Actomonas aquatica: one gene and its partner. The protein of the gene in region 2 binds, or shares a complex with, the protein of the main gene of each other region. Links are inferred from orthologs where the notes say so. Each region holds a gene or a part of one and is shown on either strand. Other genes may lie near its edges.

Evidence for each region.
Region 1: the proteins of K1X11_RS04405 (region 2) and K1X11_RS04970 are in contact, whole or in part, in a cryo-EM structure (PDB 8Z21), measured with the Escherichia coli proteins. The link is inferred for Actomonas aquatica from one-to-one orthologs.

What each region holds. Positions count from the first base shown.
Region 1 is NZ_CP139781.1:1,309,712-1,320,372, reverse strand. Bases 3,808-6,693 are described here. They hold K1X11_RS04970 (ABC transporter permease), read right to left. Parts: upstream 5,768-6,693; coding sequence 4,847-5,767; downstream 3,808-4,846. Other genes in these bases: K1X11_RS04965 (ABC transporter permease), read left to right, coding at 5,940-6,693; K1X11_RS04975 (ABC transporter permease), read right to left, coding at 3,877-4,794; K1X11_RS04980 (ABC transporter ATP-binding protein), read right to left, coding at 3,808-3,848. Also shown: K1X11_RS04990 (efflux RND transporter permease subunit), read left to right, coding at 1-1,518; K1X11_RS04985 (DciA family protein), read right to left, coding at 1,573-1,968; more of K1X11_RS04980, read right to left, coding at 2,100-3,807; more of K1X11_RS04965, read left to right, coding at 6,694-8,360; K1X11_RS04960 (sugar transferase), read right to left, coding at 8,431-9,801; K1X11_RS04955 (PAS domain-containing protein), read right to left, coding at 9,837-10,661. UniProt on the Escherichia coli protein: Part of the ABC transporter complex OppABCDF involved in the uptake of oligopeptides and of the ABC transporter complex MppA-OppBCDF involved in the uptake of the cell wall murein tripeptide L-alanyl-gamma-D-glutamyl-meso-diaminopimelate.
Region 2 is NZ_CP139781.1:1,151,258-1,160,110, reverse strand. Bases 4,896-7,820 are described here. They hold K1X11_RS04405 (ABC transporter ATP-binding protein), read right to left. Parts: upstream 6,885-7,820; coding sequence 5,907-6,884; downstream 4,896-5,906. Other genes in these bases: K1X11_RS04400 (LpxL/LpxP family acyltransferase), read right to left, coding at 6,991-7,820; K1X11_RS04410 (ABC transporter ATP-binding protein), read right to left, coding at 4,905-5,885. Outside these bases: K1X11_RS04450 (DUF368 domain-containing protein), read right to left, coding at 329-1,252; K1X11_RS04445 (small basic protein), read right to left, coding at 1,352-1,507; divalent-cation tolerance protein CutA, read right to left, coding at 1,541-1,861; K1X11_RS04435 (DNA-directed RNA polymerase subunit omega), read left to right, coding at 2,016-2,213; SsrA-binding protein SmpB, read left to right, coding at 2,344-2,817; K1X11_RS04425 (homoserine kinase), read left to right, coding at 2,861-3,772; K1X11_RS04420 (response regulator), read right to left, coding at 3,807-4,202; K1X11_RS04415 (tRNA (cytidine(34)-2'-O)-methyltransferase), read left to right, coding at 4,326-4,796; more of K1X11_RS04400, read right to left, coding at 7,821-7,908; K1X11_RS04395 (sulfotransferase family 2 domain-containing protein), read right to left, coding at 7,940-8,749. UniProt on the Escherichia coli protein: Part of the ABC transporter complex OppABCDF involved in the uptake of oligopeptides and of the ABC transporter complex MppA-OppBCDF involved in the uptake of the cell wall murein tripeptide L-alanyl-gamma-D-glutamyl-meso-diaminopimelate.

The DNA of each region.
Region 1 (10,661 bases), 160 kb from region 2 along the record:
TGCCTGCGGGCGCGCTACGTGACACTTACAGCGGCGTTGGCCTTGTTTGTGATTGTGGGCAGTTACGCCACCAGCGCGCACATGGGCATGATCAACATGCCGGAGGTGGCCGCGGACGAAATCGAAGCAGGCATCCGCCTGCCGGTGGGTGTGACGCCGGCCCAGGCGGCCCGGGTGGCGATGGATGTGACCGAGTCGACGCAGCGCATGTTTGAGGAGCACAATCTCTACGCCGTGGCGGAGGGGATTAAAACCAACGTGCGTGGCGGGAGCTTCGTGGATGTGGAGATCGTAATGCGACCGCCGGATGAGCGCGACATGACGGCGGCGGAAGTGATCGCGTTGTGGCGCGACGAGATCGGTGACATCCCGGGCGTGAGCCAGATGACTTTTGAGGCGGAGAGTGGCCCCGGTGGTTACCGGCAGGACATCGATGTGGATTTGAGTCACGACGACATCGACGTGTTGGAGCGCGCGACGGCGGCTTTTGTGGAGCGGGCGGAGCAGTTCGCGAACACCCGCGATGTGAGCGACAACTACAACAAGGGGAAGAAGCAGATCGATTTCCGCCTGCGGCCGGAAGGTCGGGCGTTGGGGCTGACCTCGGACAACGTGGGGCAGCAGATTCGCGATGCGTTTTATGGGGCCTTGGCCACGCGACAGATGCGCGGCACCAACGAAGTGGAGGTGCGGGTCAAACTGCCGTTGGCCGAACGCAAGGACCTGCACAATTTGGAGGACCTCGTGATCATGACGCCGTCGGGCGCGGAGGTGCCGCTCTACGATGTGGTGGAGTTGAGTTACGGCGAAGCGTTCACCTCCATCAATCGACGCGATGGCCGGCGAGTGGTCGGCGTGTCGATGGATGTGGAGCCGAAGCGCGCGGTGGGGCAGGTGATCGAGGCCTTCGACAACGAAGTGTTGCCGCAACTGCGGGCGGATTTCCCGGGGCTCACCTGGACCTTCGAAGGTTCGCAGGCCGATATGCGGGAATCGACGGATGTGCTGTATGCCGGACTGGGCATGGCGCTGTTTGTGATCTACGCGCTGCTGGCGATCGCGTTTGGCAGTTATGTGCAGCCGTTGGTGGTCTTGGTGGCGATCCCGTTTGGAGGGATCGGGGCGGTGATCGGCCACATGATTTTGGGCTACGACCTGTCGTTGATCAGCCTGATGGGGATCATCGCGCTGTCGGGCGTGGTGGTGAACGACTCGCTCATCATGATCGATTTTGCCAATCGGCAGCGGCGCGACGGGAAGTCGGCGTTCGATGCGATTTTGCAGGCGGGCCTGCGGCGTTTCCGGCCGATTGCGCTGACAACGATGACGACGGCGGGCGGGTTGATTCCGATCATCGCCGAGCGCTCGATGCAGGCGCAGTATCTGATCCCGATGGCGATCTCGCTGGGCTTCGGCATCGTGTTTGCGACGATGATCATCCTCGTGCTCGTGCCGTGCCTTTACATGGCCTTGGAGGATGGCCGCGGCTGGATGATGCGCGGACGGAAGGCCGGGTGAGCTGAGAGGCAGGGGGGAGCGGCCGACACGGTCGCTGCTACACCCACCGTCTGTTTAACCGGCGCGGAAGGTCATGCCTTTGATCGCGGTGCAGCCGGGGACGGCTTTGATCTTGGGCAGGAAGCGGCGGCGGTTGTTGGAGAGTTCCTGTTTGGCGACGGAGTTGGAAACGAGGACGACGAGCCAACCGGCTTTGCTGATCTCCACCGGGTTGGAGTAGGCAGCGAGGGTGGGGGTGACGAGTTCGCGCCAGCGGTTGCGCAGTTCCTGAACGGGGGAGTTGTCCGAGAGGTGATACTTGTGCAGCAGGTTCTCGATGATGTTGCTGGCGTGCTGCGTGGGTCGTTTCACCTGCCGCCGCGGCTCCTCGAAGGGCACGCCGCGCAAGTCGCCGATGAGTTCTTCGGCGAGACGGCTAAATTTGGGCACTTCGGGATCTTTGGGCGGCATACTCTCAGAACTTTATTAAACCACGGATGGACACGGATATCGTCGCCTAACGGCGCCGCATTGAATTCCCAAGGAGCCATCCAGCGCAGCGGTAGCGAAGCTTATCCGTGTTTATCGGTGGTTCAAATGAATCACTCGCTGCTGAGGGTGGCTTGGCGGTTGTAGAGGGTTTTGTAGAGGGGGCTGGACTCGAGGAGTTCGGCGTGGGTGCCGCGGGCGGCAACGCGGCCGCGGTCGAAGACGAGAATCATGGAAGCGTCACGGATGGTGCTGAAACGGTGAGCGATGATGAGCACCGTCTTGCCGACCACGAGTTCGCGCAGGGCCCATTGGATGAAGGCTTCGCTTTCGCTGTCCAACGCGCTGGTCGCTTCATCGAGGATGAGGATGGGCGCGTCGCGGAGGAAGGCGCGGGCGAGAGCGAGGCGTTGACGTTGTCCGCCGGAGAGCGAGGCGCCGCGTTCGCCGACGACGGTGTCGTAGCCGTGGGGCAAGGACATGATGAAGTCGTGCGCGTAGGCGGCGCGGGCGGCGGCCTCGACATCTTGGCGGGTGGCGTTGGGCCGGCTGACGAGCAGGTTGTTGTAAACCGTGTCGTCGAAGAGGACGGACTCCTGGGAAACGATGCCGATGTGGCGACGGAGGTCGGCGAGGGTGACATCGCGCACGTCGGTGCCGTCGATCTTCACCGCGCCGGCGGCGGCTTCGTAGAAGCGCGGGACGAGGTTGGCGAAGGTGGATTTGCCGGCGCCGGACGGACCGACCAGTGCGCAGACGGTGCCGGCGGGGATGTGGACGTTGATGTCCTGCAGCACGAGTTCGCTGCCGCGGTAGGCAAAGGCGACGTTCTCCATGGAGATGTCGCCGCGGACTTGGTCGAAGGGTTGCGGATCGGCCGGGTCGTTGATCGTGACCGGCTCGTTGAGCACGGTCTCGATGCGGGCGAGGGCGGCGGAGCCCTTTTTGAGTTCGTTGTTCAGTCCGCCGAGTTTTTTGATCGGCTCGTAGCTGAGGTAGAGGGCGGTGATGAGAGAGAGGAAGGACTCCAACTCCACGCCGACGCGGTAGGCATAGATGAGAGTGATGGAGATGCCGACGGCGGAGATGATCTCAATGGCCGGGTTGAGGGCCTGTTGGTATTTCACCACCTTCATCTGGAAGCGCACGAGGGCGCTGCTAATGCCGCTGAATTTGCCCACCTCACGCTCCTCGAGTCCGAACGCGCGCACCTCGCGGGCGGCGGCGAGGTTTTCGCTGAAACGACCGGTGATGGAGCCGAGTTCGGTCTGCACCTCCTGAGCGCGGCGCACGATCTTTTTGCCGATGAAGCGGATGGGCAGCACGCAGAGCGGCACGACGGCGAGGCAGACCAACACGAGGGCGACGCCGCGCTCGTTGAAGGCGACCCAGACGAGGAAGCCGATCGAGCCCAGCAAGGTGGCGGGCTGGCGGATGATTTCGTTGGCCGCGAAGGTGAGGGTGAACTGGAGCTGATTGGTGTCGGCGAGGCCGCGGGAGATCAGGTCACCGCTGGACTGACGTTGTAGGAACGACAGGGGAAGGCGTTGGAGCTTACTGAAGAAATCGAGGCGGATGCGTTCGAGCACCTTCACGCCGGCCAGCTGCACCAGGTAGACGTTGGCGTAGCCGGAGAGACCACGGATCACGAAGATGAGTGGCAGCCAGGCGGCGACCAGCAACAGCTCCATCGTGGTGAGTGCGACGGCGTCCTCCGCAAAGATCTGCGGGAAGACCCACTTCATCATGAGCGGCAGGCCGGCACCGTTGGCGGCACCGAAGATCAGGCCGCAGAACAGCGCGGCGATGAGCGTGCCTTTGACCGGCTTGAGGTAGCCGAGAAAGGGACGGAAACGCTTCATGATGAGACCGCGAACGAGGCGCGGTGAATCAGTCCTTGGAGGAGCGGACGTCGAGAGCGTCGCGCAGGCCGTCGCCGAGGAAGTTGAGCGAGAAGAGGGTGAGCGAGAAGACCGCACCCGGGAAGAGGAGCAACCACGGGTATTCCTCCATCTTTTCCGCGCCGTCTTTGATCAGCGAGCCCCAGGAGCTCATGGGCGGCTGCACACCGAGGCCGAGGAAGCTGAGGAAGGCCTCGAGCAACATGACGGCCGGGATGGTGAGGGTGGTGTAAACGATGATCGGCCCAAGCACGTTGGGGATCATGTGGCGGAAGATGATGCGGCGTTTGCCGAGGCCGAGCGAGCGGGCGGCTTCGATGAACTCCATTTTCTTGAGCGACATGATCTGGCCGCGGACGATTCGCGCCATGGTGAGCCATTCGACCGCGCCGATGGCGACGAAGAGCAGGATGATGTTACGGCCGAAAAACACCATCAGCAGGATGACGAAGATGGTGAAGGGCAGGGCATACATGATGTCGACAATGCGCATCATGACGGAGTCGGTCTTGCCGCCGAAGAAGCCGGCGGTGGCGCCGTAAACGACGCCGATGGTGAGGGCGACGAAGGTGGCGCAAAGGCCCACGCCGATGGAGATGCGACCGCCGTAGAGCAGGCGCACCATGAGGTCGCGACCGAGTTGGTCGGTGCCGAGCCAGTGTGCGGCGCTGGGCGAAGCGAAGGTGTTGTTGAGGTTGGTTTCCTCGTAGCTGTAGGGGCTGAACCAGGGGCCGGCGATACAAGCGATGGTCAGCACGATGAGGACGATGCCGCCGAAGAGGGCCAATTTGTTTTTGGCCAGGCGGTGCCAGGCGTCGCGCCAGAGGGAGGAGCCTTGCTCGAGGTCCTCGGGCAGCGGGGCGCTGGACGGGAGTTGTTCGGCGGAGGGAGAGAGGGAAAGGGACATGCTCGAAGTAGGAAGTAAGAAGTTCGAAGGATGAAGTAAGGCGTCGGTCGGCTTACTCGAACTTGAGCTTGGGGTTCAGCCACACTTGGACGACGTCGACCACGAGGTTGAGCGTGATGATGAGCGAGGCGTAGAGGATGACGGTGCCGAGCACCAAGGTGTAGTCGCGGTTGAAGGCGCTGTTCACGAATTCGCGGCCGAGGCCGGGAATTTGGAAAATGGTCTCGATGACGAAGGAGCCGGAGAGGATGCCGGCGATGGCCGGGCCGAGGAAGGACACCACCGGCAGCAGACCGCCGCGCAGGGCGTGCTTGAAGATGACGCGCGTCTCGCTGGCTCCTTTGGCGCGGGCGGTGCGGATGTAATCCTGGTTAAGGATTTCCAACATGCCACCGCGGGTGAGGCGGGCGACGTAGGCGGCGTAAACCATGCCGAGGGTGGCGGCCGGGAGCACGCGGTCGTAACTCGTATACCAGCCCGAGGCGTTGAACCACCCGAGGTGGATGGCGAAGAACAAAACGAGCAGCGGACCGAGCACGAAGGTCGGAATGCAGATACCGGTCATCGCGATCGAAGAGCACAGGTAGTCGGCCCAGCTGTTGCGGTAGACCGCGGCGAGGGTGCCGAGCGGGATACCGATCAGGAGCGCGACGGTCAGTGAGGTGAGGCCGAGCTCCAGCGAAACGGGGAGCTTGTCGGCGATGATCTCATTGACGGTGCGGTTCGGGTATTTGAACGAGGGCCCAAAATCGAAGTGCAGCAGAATGCTCTTCAAGTAGTCGAAGAACTGCACGTGCAGCGGATTGTTCAGGCCGTAGTGGGCCTCGAGGTTGGCAAGCACCTCGGGCGTGACGGCCTTTTCACTGTCGAAGGGACCTCCGGGCGCCTGGTGGAGCATCACGAAGGAAACGGCCACAATGATGAAGAGGACCGGAACGGCCTCCAGCAGGCGGCGGGCGATGAAACGAAACATATCGGTGGGTCTGTAGTAGTGTGTGTGTCAGGCGAGTGACGCCCTTTGTCTAGCTGCCTGCGGACGGGGGCAGAAAGCACAAAAGCTCCCGGACGGACCGCAAATTTGGGGCCGGGTCGCAGAAAATTGCGATATTTCGCAACCTGAAGCGTGGTTGCGGGGTGGTTTCGGCATGCTGACAGACCTCCGCTTCACGCTGCGCTCCCTCGCCAAGGCCCCCGGCTTCGTGCTCGTGGCTCTTTTTACCCTCGCTCTCGGCATCGGGGTGAACGCCACGATGTTCAGTATCGTTAACGCAGTCCTCTTGCGTGGGCTGCCCTACGAACGGCCCGAGGAGCTTGTGGCGGTGAACCTCTCGAATCCCACCGAGGGTTGGCTGCGGGGCGACCTATCGATGGAGGAATTTAACGAACTGGCGGCGGGCGCGACCACGCTCGAGGGGCTGTTCTCCATGCAGTCGGGCACGTTCAACGTGAGTGGCGGCGAGCTCGCGCCGGAGCGTTTTACGGGCACCTGGATGACGGGCAGCGGATTGCAGACGATTGGCGCGCAGCCGCGCATCGGGCGTTGGTGGACGGCGGAGGAGGAGCTGGCCAGCGCCAGTCCGGTGGTCGTGATCAGCGAGACGCTGTGGCAGACGCGGTTTGGCGCGGCGCCCGACGTGGTGGGTCAGACGCTGCGGGTGAACGGCGAAGTCGCGACCGTCATTGGCGTGACGCAGTCGAAATTTGATTTTCCGGACTCGACCGACCTGTGGATGCCCCGGCGCTACAGCCGCACGGATGAAGAGCGCGACACGCGCTACCTCAACGTGGTGGGGCGGCTGCGTCCGGGCGTGACGATCGAGCAGGCGCGCGGGGAGATGGAAGTGTTGTTCGCCGGCTGGGCGGCGAACCATGCGGAAATGTATGACGCGCTGGCCATTCGGGTCGTGCCGTTGAAGGAGGATTTTATCGGCGACAACACGGCGCGGATGCTCGGCGTCATGATGACCTGCGTGACCATGGTGCTGCTGATTGCCTGCACCAACGTCGCCAACCTGCTGCTGGTGCGGGGCAGCGCGCGGGCCAAAGAACTGGCGGTGCGCACGGCACTCGGCGCGGCGCGCGGGCGGACGGTGCGTTTGCTGCTGATGGAAAGTCTCGTGCTGGCGCTGGGCGGTGCGGCGCTGGGATTGCCGCTGGCGCAGGTGCTCCTCGATGCCTTTGACCGCGCGATGGCTCTCTCCGGCGAGACCCAACCGGCCTGGATGACATGGGAGATCGACGGCATGGTGTTGCTCTACGTCGCGGGCGTGGCGGTCGTGACCTGCGTGCTGGCGGGGCTGCTGCCGGCGCTGCGGCTAAGCACGACCAATCTGGTGACCTTTCTTAATGACGCCTCGCGGGGCAGCACGGGCGCCAAAGGTGGCCGCCTCACGCGCGTGCTGGTGGTGGGCGAAGTGGCGCTGTCGTGCGTGCTGCTGGTCATGTCGGGCCTGATGATTCACTCGGTGATCAAGTCCGCCGACATTCCGCTCGGTTATGATCCCGACGGCATTATGTCGGCGCGCATCGGTCTGCCCGAGGCGCAATACACCGACGAGCCCGGTCGCATCGCGTTTTTTGAAAAACTGCTGCGCAATGTGCAGGAGCGTCCGGAGGTGACGGCGGCGGCGCTCAGCACGCGGCTGCCGACCTGGGATGGCTCGGGATCAGTCGTGTTGGAGGATTCACCGTTGGCCGGCGGTGAAGTCCAACCACGGGCGGGATCCGGCTACGTGTCGCGGGATTGGTTTGCGACGCTGGGGGTTCAGCTCGTCGACGGTCGTGACTTTATGGATACGGATACGGCAGAACGCGATCCGGTGGCCTTGGTCAATCTGAAGGCGGCGGAGACCTTCTGGCCGGGCGAGAGTGCGATCGGCAAGCGGCTGAAGTTGGGCCATACTGATGATCTGACGGATGCGCCGTGGGTGACGGTGGTGGGCGTAACGCCCTCGGTTTACCAAGGCGATTTTGAGGATCCGCTGGAGCCACAGGTGTATCTGGCGATGACGCAGGGCGACGCCCGGTATTATTCGCTGCTGTTGCGCACAACCACGGGCGATGCGTCGACGGCGGCGGCGATCATGCGCGAGGAGGTGCGCCGCATTGATCCGGACCTGCCGATCTACTGGGTGCAGCCGCTGCAGCAGCACATCGATCAGGCGCAGTTTTTCGGCCAATTGTTCGCGTGGATCTTTGGCATCTTTGGCGGAGTCGCCTTGGTGCTGGCGGCTGTCGGCATCTACGGCGTGATGGCTTACAGTGTGAGTCAGCGCGTGCCGGAAATCGGCGTGCGTGTGGCGCTGGGCGCGAATCCACGCAGCATCATGGGGCTGGTGCTGCGCCAGGGCGGAAGGCAGCTCGGCATCGGACTGGTGGTGGGGCTGGGATTGTCCTTCTTCGCGGCGCAAATGCTGCAGGGCTTCCTCTACCAAGTGGAGCCGACGGATCCGCCGGCCTTTGGCGCGACGGTGATCGTGTTGCTCACGGCGGGCGCGTTTGCCTGCGCAGTGCCGGCGTGGCGGGCGCTGCGGGTGAGCCCGATGGAGGCGTTGCGCGGGGACTGAGGTTTGCAGGTGGAAACGCTGTCGGGCGTAAAGCCCGACCCACAGGAGATTGCGTTCCCGCCTCAGTCGTTCAGCGGCCGCCGCGGCCCAGTAGGGTGACGGGGATGGTCGCGAGCAGGATGCGCAGGTCGAGCCAGAGGCTCCATTGGTCGATGTAAGCGAGGTCGAGGCGCACCCAGTCGGCGAAGTCGGCGAGGTCGCTGCGACCGCTCACTTGCCAGAGGCCGGTGAGGCCGGGCTTCACGCTGAGGCGGCGACGGTCGTGGCCTTCGGCGATAGCGGCGACTTCGGAGAGCGGCAAAGGGCGGGGGCCCACCAAACTCATCTCGCCGCGGATGACGTTCCAGAGTTGCGGCAGTTCATCGAGGCTGTGGCGACGCAGGAAACGACCGAATGCGGTGATGCGGGGATCGGAGCTCAGTTTGAAGGCGGGGCCCTTAAGTTCGTTTTGCTCGGCGAGGGCGGCCTGCTCGGCTTCGGCGCCAACGCGCATGGTGCGAAACTTCAGCATCGTGAAGGGACGACCGTTGCGGCCGCCGCGTTGTTGGCGAAACAGCACCGGGCCGCGAGAGGTGAGTTTGATGAGCACGGCGAGCAGCAGAAAGAGAGGTGACAACACCAGAAGCAGCGCGCCGGCGGCGAGGTAGTCGAAGGCTTGTTTGATCGCCAGCGCGGTGGGCGCGGCGGATTGGGCGCGCACGTAGAGCACGGGTTCGCCGGCAAACTCGTCGACAGCGAGGCGCCAGGCCGAACCGAGGGGGAGGCCCGGGCGGATGAGCAGTTCGACGCCTTCGCTTTCGCAGGTGTCGAGCAGCGGCTTGATGCGATCGGCGTCGGTGCCGGCGAGGTTGGCGATGACGGCGTCGATGGCTTCGGTGTGCAGCAGTGCCGCGAGGTCGGCGGAGTTGAGCGTGGCGGGATCGCGTTCGGCGACCGTGTGGAGAGCTTCGCGTTCCATGCCGGAGAGGGCGGCTTGGGCGACCCGGTTTTCGGCGGCGGATCCGAGCCACAGCACCCGGCGCTGCCAGCGTTCGTCGCGCCGACTCCAGCGGGAAAGCTCGTGGCGACCGTAGACCAGAATACCACCAAAACCACCAACCAAGAGGATGACCGATCGGGCGAATTCCTCGCGCACCAGGAAGAGCAGCAGAATGGTGCCGGCGACCGTGATGAGGCAGCCACGGACGATGATCATCAGCGTGCCCCAGCGGGAGGAAAGGCGGGGTTGGGAATAGAAGCCCTGCGCGCGCAGCATGAGCGGGCCAAAGACGCCGACCCACGGGAAGAGCCAGAGGTATTTGATGATGTCCTCAAGCGGATCGAGGGAGAAGCGGGCGAGGTTGGCGCGCAGGGTGTAGGCCAGACCCAGTGCCAGCATGAACAGTCCGCCATCGGCAACTTGACCGAGAAAAGAGCGGGTCTGGCGGGGGTGGGTGAGCATGCGAAGGGGCGGCGGCCGACGGCGATGGAGGGCGTTTAGAGCAGGCGATCGAGATCGGTGCCAATGCCGCCAAGGGCGTAGATCTGACCCTTTTCGTCGCGGATGGGAAACTTGGTCACGAGAAAGCGCCGCGGACCTTTGGGGGTTTCGAGCACGTCCTCAAACATGATGATGAGTCCGCGCGAGAAGACTTGTTGGTCGCGTTCGCGGAAGCTTTTGACGAGTTCCGGCGGAAACAACTCCGCATCGGTTTTGCCCACGATGGCGGCGGCGGACAGACCGTGGATTTGGGCGAAGGGCTCGTTGGCCGAGATGTAGCGCAGGTCGGGAGTTTTGATGAAGATGGGTTGGGGACTGGCGGCGATGAGGCTGTCCTTGAGTTGCTCCAAGCGTTTGGCGTGAGCGTCGTTTTGCGCGCTGGTGAGGCAAAAGTGCGCCAGAGCCCGGTGGTTTTGCCAGCTCACCAAAAACAGCACGGCAGTGACGATCAGACCGAGAACGAGCACGAGATTGCTGGTGGAGCCGAAAGCCGTCGATGACGTCAGCGTCGGCGCCTCAGCGATGATGTCCCAATGACTCTGAAAGAGTGAAAACGGCACCGTGGCCGCGTGGGGATATTGGGCGCCAAACGTATCCGGATTCGGCAAGGCGGTGGTGAGTGGCGCATTGCCCCGCGCCAATAGCCCCACCGCGCGCGGTGATGCGCCGGGCGCACTTTGCAGCAGCAGAACGTGGTCGGCTCCGATGAGCAGGTAGGGTTCGAGGTCGGCCATCAAGGTCGCGGCGGAGAGCACACCCACCAAGTGACCGGCCGGCAAAGCGTGGGGGGAGTCGGGCGCGGTGCGAAACACCGGCACGTC
Region 2 (8,853 bases):
AGGGCCGGGGTCGACGACCCCGGCTACAGTTCCGATTCCAATTACGACAAAAGCCGCGGTTTTAGACCGCGGCTTTCTTGTGTGTGTGGGGCGTGTTGTGCGGGTTTGGCACCGCCCTCCTTCGCCCGTTGGGCTTCGGCGGGCATCGATCTCATTGAGATCGATGGTGCTCCCGGCGGGAATCGAACCCACATCAACGGCTTCGGAGACCGCTACACTATCCATTGTGCTACAGGAGCGTTGCCCAGAGGACTGAGGCGAGAAAGTGGCCGCGGCGAGGCGGCGGTGTCGAGCGGTTTTTATGGCGGTCGCTCGGTCCGCCAATGATTCAGCTTTGCGGGGCGACCTTTTGCTCGGCACGGGCGAGGCGCTCGATCAGCAGCACGGCCAGGCCGCCGGCCACCGCGAGCGCGATGGCGAGGCCGATGGAGGCTTCGGCGCCGGGCATGATGTTGACCTGCACGAGCGGCACTTCTTCACCGGCGCTGTTGATGCGGGTGGTGAGTGTTTCCTTCCACGGCCACAGAGTGCGCAGCGCTCCAGCCATCACGCCGGTGAGGGCGATGAGGGTGGCGTGCCGGTAGTGGTTGAGCATCCAGCTCACGACGCGGACAAAGGAGAGGATGCCGGTGGCGATACCTGCGCAGAATACGGCGATCGTCACGATGTCGCGGTCATTTACCGCGGAGAGGACTTGCTGATATTTGCCCATGATGAGCAGCAAGTAGGAGCCGGAGATGCCGGGCAGGATCATGGCGCAGATGGCGATGGCACCGGCGAGGAACACAAAGGGCAGGCCGGGAGGCGTCTGGGTGGCCTGCATGCCCACGAGCAGCCAGGTGCCGACGGCGAAGGCGGCGAAGAGCACGAAGTCGACCGGGCGCCATTTCCACGTCTCGCGGGCGAGCAGCACGATCGAACCGAGCACGAGGCCAAAGAAGAAGGACCAGAGTTCGGCGGGATGGCTCACCAGCAGGTGCTCGAGCACCTTGGCCATGGAGAGCACGGCGGTGAGCAGACCGGCGCCGAGAGCGATGAAGAAGGCGATGGGGAGTCGAGTCCAGGCGGCTTTGATATCGCCCTTGAGCACGAGGCGCAGCGTGGTGAGGTCGAAGGCCTTGATGCCGTTGAGCAGGCGTTCGTAGATGCCGCAAATGAAGGCGATGGTGCCGCCGGAGACGCCGGGGACGACGTCGGCCGAGCCCATGAGGAAACCAACCAGAGCGATTCGGAGGTGGGACAAGCTGCGCATGAGGAGAGGGAGGAGATGGGGCGTGGCACGGCACGCGGCCACAAAAAAGGCAGGCCGAAGTGCATCGACCTGCCAAGTAAAGTGATGATAAATCGTCGCTTAGACGGCGGGAATGGTCTTCTTGAGGCCGACGACGCGGTCGCCTTCCTTCCACTGGCCACGCTTCTTGAGGAGTTCGACTCGCTCAAAACGCTTGAGCACGTTGCGCTTCACGACGAGGCCACGGGGACCTTGGAGAGACTTGTGTTGGGACATGGTGTTATCGGTTAAAGTGGTGCTTGCGATGCGTTAAAGGGGAAGGGAGCTAGAGTTCGCCTGCGCCCATGACAAGTATTTTTCCGCCACATGTTCGGCGCGGACGACAATCCACTGCGGCGTGTCGTAGGGATGGTGGTTGTGCACGTAGGTTTCCACCTCCAAGTGGCGGTTGACCAAAAACTTGATGGTGAGGCGGTATTCGGTGCTGGTTTCGGTGGTGCCTCCCCAGCGGTAGATGGAGGTCATGGGGCCGTCGATCTGGACGCAGGCGGCGAGCTTCCGGTCGATGAGTCCGCGCGCCAAGGTGGTCGCTTCGGTCTCGGTTGAGGTGGTGGTCCAGCCGATAAGCATGGCGAAGTGATAACGGGTCTGGGCGGGGATTCGAACCCAATAAAGAGGTGGCGATCAGGGGTTAGGGGGGAGGGCGGCGCGAAATTCGCCTTGACGGTGGACAGCGGGAGCCATGCTTTCGTCGGTTTCTGTCGATACAACTTTCCTCCGATTCATGCGTGACGATTATATCAAAGAGGCCCTCGCCGTAGTGCCCGATCCCAATCTGCTCATCAATGTCGTGTCCCGTCGCGTCAAGCAACTCAAGCGCGGGAGCCGTCCGTTGGTCGAGTCGCTCGAGAAGCTGTCGCCCGAGGATGTCGCGCTGCGCGAAGTGATCGAAGGTAAGATCGTCTTCGAGACGGCGGAATGATTGCCGGGGACCGTTGAGCGGTTCCCATTTCACTCTTTTAGGGCGGCCCGCTGAATGCGGAGCCGCCTGTTTTTTGCCCGCGGAGCGGCAGTCGATTGAAAGTCTCCGCTCGTCGACTTAATCTATTCCCATGGCTCGTTCCAAAAAAGACGCCCAACGCTTCACCGAAGTGCGCAACGCGAAAGCGGGGCGGGACTACTTGGTGGAAGACCGCTTCGAAGCGGGCATCGCGTTGAAGGGCACGGAGGTGAAGGCGATTCGGGATGGCCGGGCGCAGATCAACGACGCCTTTGGCCGCCTGAAGAAGGGGGAACTGTGGTTGGTGAATGCGCACATCGATGAGTATCGGTTTGGCACCTACTCGAACCATGAGCCGAAGCGCACGCGGAAGTTGCTGCTGCGCAAACCGGAGTTGCGGAAGATCGATCAGGCCCTGAACCAAGGCGGGCGTTCGCTGATTCCGCTGCGCATGTATTTTAAGGAAGCGCTCGTGAAGGTGGAGGTGGGAATCTGCACCGGTAAGAAGCTTTACGACAAACGCGACGACCTCAAAAACAAGATCGTCCAGCGGGAACTCGATCGTGCGATCAAGGCCCGACGCTGAGCCGAGTCCTCCTTCTTCGCTTCCTTCCTTCGCCGTTCCCTTCATGTCTCCTGTCACCGTTCGCGTTCCTGGCAGCACCTCCAACTGCGGTGCCGGTTTTGATACCTTGGGTCTGGCGTTGCAGATCTATAACCGGGTGACGCTTACGCCGGACGTCTCGCTGCCGGCGGGCACGGCGAAAGGCGAACGGGCGTCGGACGAGCGCGCCAACGGTTTGGTGAACGAGGCGCTGGCGGCGTGGCGCGAACGCGTGGCGGCGGCGGCGGAGTTGCCGGGGTTCCGTTTCCGAATCGAAGGTGACGTGCCGCCGGCCCGGGGGCTGGGGTCCAGCGTCACCGTGATCGCCGGCATTTTGGGCGGCGTGAATCATTGGGCGGGCGAGGCGCTGACTCGGGAGGAACTGGCGGCATTGATTACGCGCCTGGAGGGGCACCCCGACAACGCCACCGCCGGCGTGCTGGGCGGATTCTGTGTGGCGCGTTGCGCGCCGACTCCGGCCGACTACCAAGGGCTGGTGCGTATCGAATTGGAGGATACGCTGCGCTTTGTGGTCGTATCGCCGGTGACTGAAGTGGCCACCAAGGCCTCCCGCGGGGTCTTGCCGCAGGAAATCAGTCATCTCGATGCGGTGCGCAGCGTAAACAGTGCAGCCTATCTGACGGCGGCACTGGCGACCAAAAACTACGAATCACTGCGCGGGGCGGTGGGCGACTTCTTGCATGAGCCCTACCGACTGCCCGGCATCGTGGGCGCGGCTGAAGCCATCGCGGCCGGGGTGAAGGCAGGCGCCCTCTGCGGCTGGTTGAGCGGCAGTGGCTCCAGCGTGCTGTGTGTGGGGTTGGTGGATACCGCCGCGGCCGTGGGCGACGCGATGCGAAGCGCCTTTGCCGCCAAAGGCATCGACAGTGCGATCAACGTGCTGAGCGCCGACAACCACGGGTTGGTCGTCGAGTAAGCGCCCCGGCGGGCACGACAGCCGCTCCAAAAACTCAGGCCTGACCGCCAGCGGCGGGCCAGAATTGGCGAATGGAATCCGCGAGCACCTGGGCGCGGAAGGGTTTGGCGAGGACGGCGCGGAGGTTCTCCAAGCTGTCTCGTTGCTCCTGCGATATGGCATCGGCGTGACCGGTGATCATGATGGCCGGCACGCCGGGTTTCGCCTTGGCCGAACGGCGCAGGAACTCGATGCCGTCGATGTCTGGCATGTAGTAGTCGGTCACGATGATGCCGACCGGCAGAGTCCGCATGGCGGCCAGAGCGTCGCTGGCTCGAACAAAAGTGGATACGGGGCAATCGAGGTGCTCTTCCAAGATGACAGCCAGCAGATCCAAGTAGGATTGCTCGTCATCAACAATGATTGCGTGCGGTGTATTAAAGTCGGTCAAAGCGGGGGAAGCAGGATCGGTTGAGTTTGGATGTAATTTTGTGGCAGTAAAGCATGAGGTGGTGAAACGCCTCGGCGGGTTGCGGTTGTATCCGGGAAGTTTGGACGTAGGGTCCGCGCCAAGATGCTACACGTGGTGTTATTTCAACCGGAGATTCCCCAGAATACGGGTAATATTGGTCGTATGTGCGCGCTGACGCGGAGTCGGCTGCATTTGGTGCATCCGCTGGGATTTGAAATCACTGATCGGCACCTGAAACGGGCGGGCATGGATTACTGGTATGAACTCGATGTTCATCATCACGACGATTGGGCGGCGTTCCGGGCGAGTGAGTTTGCCCCACAGCGTTTGTGGTTATTTACGACCAAAACGAAGCAGTCCTATTGGGATGTGACGTATGCCGATGGGGACGGTCTGGTGTTTGGCAACGAAGGTCACGGCGCGCCGGACTGGCTGCATGACGAAATCGGCGAGGAGCAACGCCTCACGATCCCGCATCGCAACGACTCACTGCGCTCGCTGAACCTCAGCACGGCCGCGGGAGTGGCGACCTACGAAGCAGTGCGGCAACTTTGGCCACGTGGCCAAAGCTGAAATCCTAAATCCTAGGGGCTAAATCCTAAATCCAGAGGGCGACTACACGCCTCTCAGCTTTTAGGATTTAGGATTTGTTCGGTTAGGATTTACCGCGCAAAGCGCGATTCAGATTTCCGCCTTCAGGTGGCAGGAAACTTCGCGGTCCTTAAACACCTCGAGGAGCGGGCGCTCGGTCTTGCAGACGTCCTTGGCGTGGGGGCAGCGCGGGTGGAAGGTGCAGCCGGAAGGCGGGTTGATCGGAGAGGGCGGATCGCCCGGGAGCACGATACGCTTGCGGTTGCGCTCTTCGTCCGGGTTCGGCGTGGGAATCGCACTTACCAGCGCGCGGGTGTAGGGATGCGCGGGTTTTTCGATGATGTCCTCGGCTTTGCCGATTTCGACGATCTTGCCGAGATACATGACCGCGACGCGATCGGAGATGTGTTTCACCACCGACAGGTCGTGAGCGATGAAGATAAGGCTCAGGCCCATCTTGCGCACGAGGTCGGCCAGCAGGTTCAGGATCTGAGCCTGGATGGAGACGTCGAGGGCCGAGACGGGTTCGTCGGCGATGACCACCTTGGGCCGCAGCGCGAGAGCGCGGGCAATGGCGATACGTTGACGCTGACCGCCGGAAAACTCGTGCGGGTATTTCTGCATGAAGCGCGGCGCGAGGCCGACGGTTTTCATGAGCTCGGTCACGCGCGCGGTGACTTCGGAGGACTTGCAGACCTTGTGGACGAGCAGAGGTTCGGCGAGGGTGGCGAAGACGGTCGAGCGGGGGTTGAGCGACGCGTAGGGATCCTGAAACACCATCTGCAGATCGCGGCGGATGGAGAGCACGTCGGAGTCGGAACTGGAGGTGAGGTTGCGGCCCTCGAGCACCACGGTGCCACCGGTGGTGGGAACGAGCTGCATGACGGTGCGGGCGAGGGTGGACTTGCCGCAACCGGACTCGCCGACGAGGCCGAGGACTTCGCCCTGCTGCACCTTGAGGTCGACACCATCGACGGCTTTCACGGTGCCGACGGTCTTTTTAATAAACGCCCCCTTCTTGATCGGGAAGTGGGTCTGGAGGTTCTTTAGTTCAAGAATGGTCTCAGGCATGGTCCGGGCCTTGGAAAAGGATCAAAGTTCGCCGAGTTGGACGCGGCGGCAGGCGTGTTGGTGGTGGTCGCTGGTGGCGGCGAGGGCGGGGGCGTCGCCTTCGCGGCAGACGTCGGTGGCGAACTCACAGCGCGGGGCGAAACTGCAGCCGGCGAGCGGCTTCGAAAGGTCCGGTGGCAGCCCCTTGATGGTGTAGAGCTCGGAGCCCTTGGGCTGCATGGACGGGATGGAACGTTGCAGCGCGCGGGTGTAGGGGTGCTTCGGCTCGTAGAAAAGGGTGCGCGTGTCGGAGGTCTCGACGATCTTGCCAGCATACATCACCTGCACGCGGTCGCAGAGACCGGAGACGACGCCGAGGTCGTGGGTGATGAAGATGACCGCCATGCCGATCTCCTGCTGCATCTTTTGGATGAGCTCGAGGATCTGGGCCTGCACGGTCACGTCGAGCGCGGTGGTGGGCTCGTCGGCGATGAGGAGCTCGGGTTTGGTGATGAGCGCCATGGCAATCATCACGCGCTGGCGCATACCGCCGGAGAACTCGTGCGGGTAATAGTGGATACGGCTGGAGGCGTCGTTGATGCCGACGGCGTCGAGCATCTCCAGAGCGCGTTTCAACGCTTCGGCTTTGGAGATTTTTTCGTGAATCATCAGCGGCTCGATGAGCTGTTCGCTGACCCGCAGGTAGGGATTCAGCGAGGTCATCGGGTCCTGGAAGATCATGCTCACGCGCTTGCCGCGAATGGAGCGGGCCTGGGCGCGGGTGCAGTTGAGCAGGTCGACGCCATCAAACATGGCGGTGCCGCTTTCGATGCGCCCCGGAGGCATGGGGAGGAGGCCCATGAGGGAGTAACAGGTGACCGATTTGCCGGAGCCGGACTCGCCGACGATGCCAAGGGTCTCACCGCGATCGAGGCTGAAGCTGACGCCATCAACAGCGCGGTAAATTCCGTTACGGGTGTGAAAGTAGGTGCGGAGGTCGTTGACTGAGAGGAGCGGCATTAAATCCGAGGGCTCAAGTTGTGTGTGTGTGGCAGGAGCTACCGGGAAATTGGGCGGCGGCGCAAGTGCCTTCGGTGCTGCAAGGGCGATGCCATGCAGTCGCAGGTCAATCGCGATAAACGTCGGGGTAACCTTCGCCGCGGCGTTTGTAGCGTTTGTGCACCCAAAAATACTGCTCCGGCGCGCGTTTGACCTGCTCCTCGATGAAGTGGTTTACGCGCATCGCATCGGCGCTGTGATCGCCGGAGGGGAAGTTTTCCCACGCCGGGAAGGCCTCGAGTTCGTAGGAGCCGTCGGGCAGGCGGCGGGCGAAGTAAGGCACGACGCGGCAGCCGCTCATCTGGGCGATGCGACTGGTGGCGACGTTGGTGATGGCGGGTTCACCAAAAAACGGGAGCACTTCGGACATCTTGGTTTTTTTGCCCTGGTCCGGCGCATACCAAACGAGTCCGCCATTCTTGAGGGTGCGGAGGAGGGCGCGCAGGTCCTCGAAGGGGATGGCGGTCTTGAGGTGGCGCTCGCGGTTGCGGCGCATGATCCAAGCGATGACGCGGTTGTTGGGATCGCGGTAGAGGGCGTTGAACTCGATCTGCTCGTTGATGATGCGCGCGCCCATTTCCAGCAGGGTGAGGTGGGCGGTGACGACGAGGGCGCCTTTCCCGGCGGCGGCGGCTTTTTCGAAATGCTCGCGCCCGATGATACGAAAGGGCGGCAGACGGTTCAGCGGCGACCACCAGGCGGCGCAGGTTTCAAACAAACCCAGCGCCAGCGAACGGTAGTGGGCGCGGGCGAGGCGTCGACGGTCACTCTCGCTGAGGTCAGGGAACGCGAGGCGGAGGTTGATCAGGGTGACGCGGCGACGGACCGGAATGACGTAATAAATGAAGGTGCCAAGGACGGTCGCGAGGGCGCGCTTGATGGGCCACGGGAGGAGGTTGAGCAGCCAAAAGATGCCCAAGCCGAACCACATGGGCCAAAACTTCGGGTGGTAGAGCGGAGCGGTGTCGCGTTTGCGCGGACTCATGGGCGGCGGGGACGAGGGCAGAGTGGAGGGCTTACATGCCCTGCCAGGAATCGCGGTCGTAACCGAAGCGTTCGAAGTCGACCGCGTAGAGTTGATAGACGCGTTCGGCGAGTTCGTCGGTGTAGACCGGCTCTTTGATTTTGCCGGAAGCGTTGGTGGGGCGGGCGAGTTTTTGGGCGGTCCAATCGGCCGGGATGCCGACGAGAGCGAGGGTGTCGGCCATGCCGCTCACAAACTCGGTCTCCATGTGAAAGGTGTGGCGGTAACGCACATGGTCGGCCAGCAGGACCGAACGTTGTGTATCCCAATGTTGGTTACGGGTGCCCTCGGCCTGGGATTCGATGTAGCTGAGGAAGGACGGAAAAGGGAAGGGGGCGTCGTCGGCGGCGCCGGGCAGGTCGCGCTCGGCGGCGAAGCGGCGCAGCTGCGGGACGAGTTTACGCATGGAGCGCGGGTAGTCGGGGGAGTTGAAACCCTTCACCAGCTTGTCGTTCCAAGCGGAGAGCACGCGGGCGTAGGGGTTGCGCACGAAACAGCGGAAATCGTAGGCGTCCTGGTGGTTGAAGGCGTGAAAATAGTCGGGCAGCGGCGCGGTGGTGTAGCGGCGCGTGCGGCTGACGGGCCACCACGGGCCGAGTTGCGGGCGAGCGCCGGCGTTGGTGAGACCTTCAACCAGGACCTTGCGGAACGCGGTGGAGCCGACCTTGGGATTGAGCAGCACACCGAGTCCCAGATCACGCCGCAGGTAACACTTGTAGGGACTGAAGTGGGGTTGCCGAAAAATGGTCCAGGCGCGGGAAGCCGTGGAGGGGGAAGGTGATGCGGAAGCGGTGGTGGACATGCGGCGACGGCGTTGACGTTGGGAAGGGAGGCCGTGCGGGGGAAGGCAAAAGCGGGGATACCGCGGCGGACGGCCCGGCGGTCCGTCCCTACCTGGGGGAACCC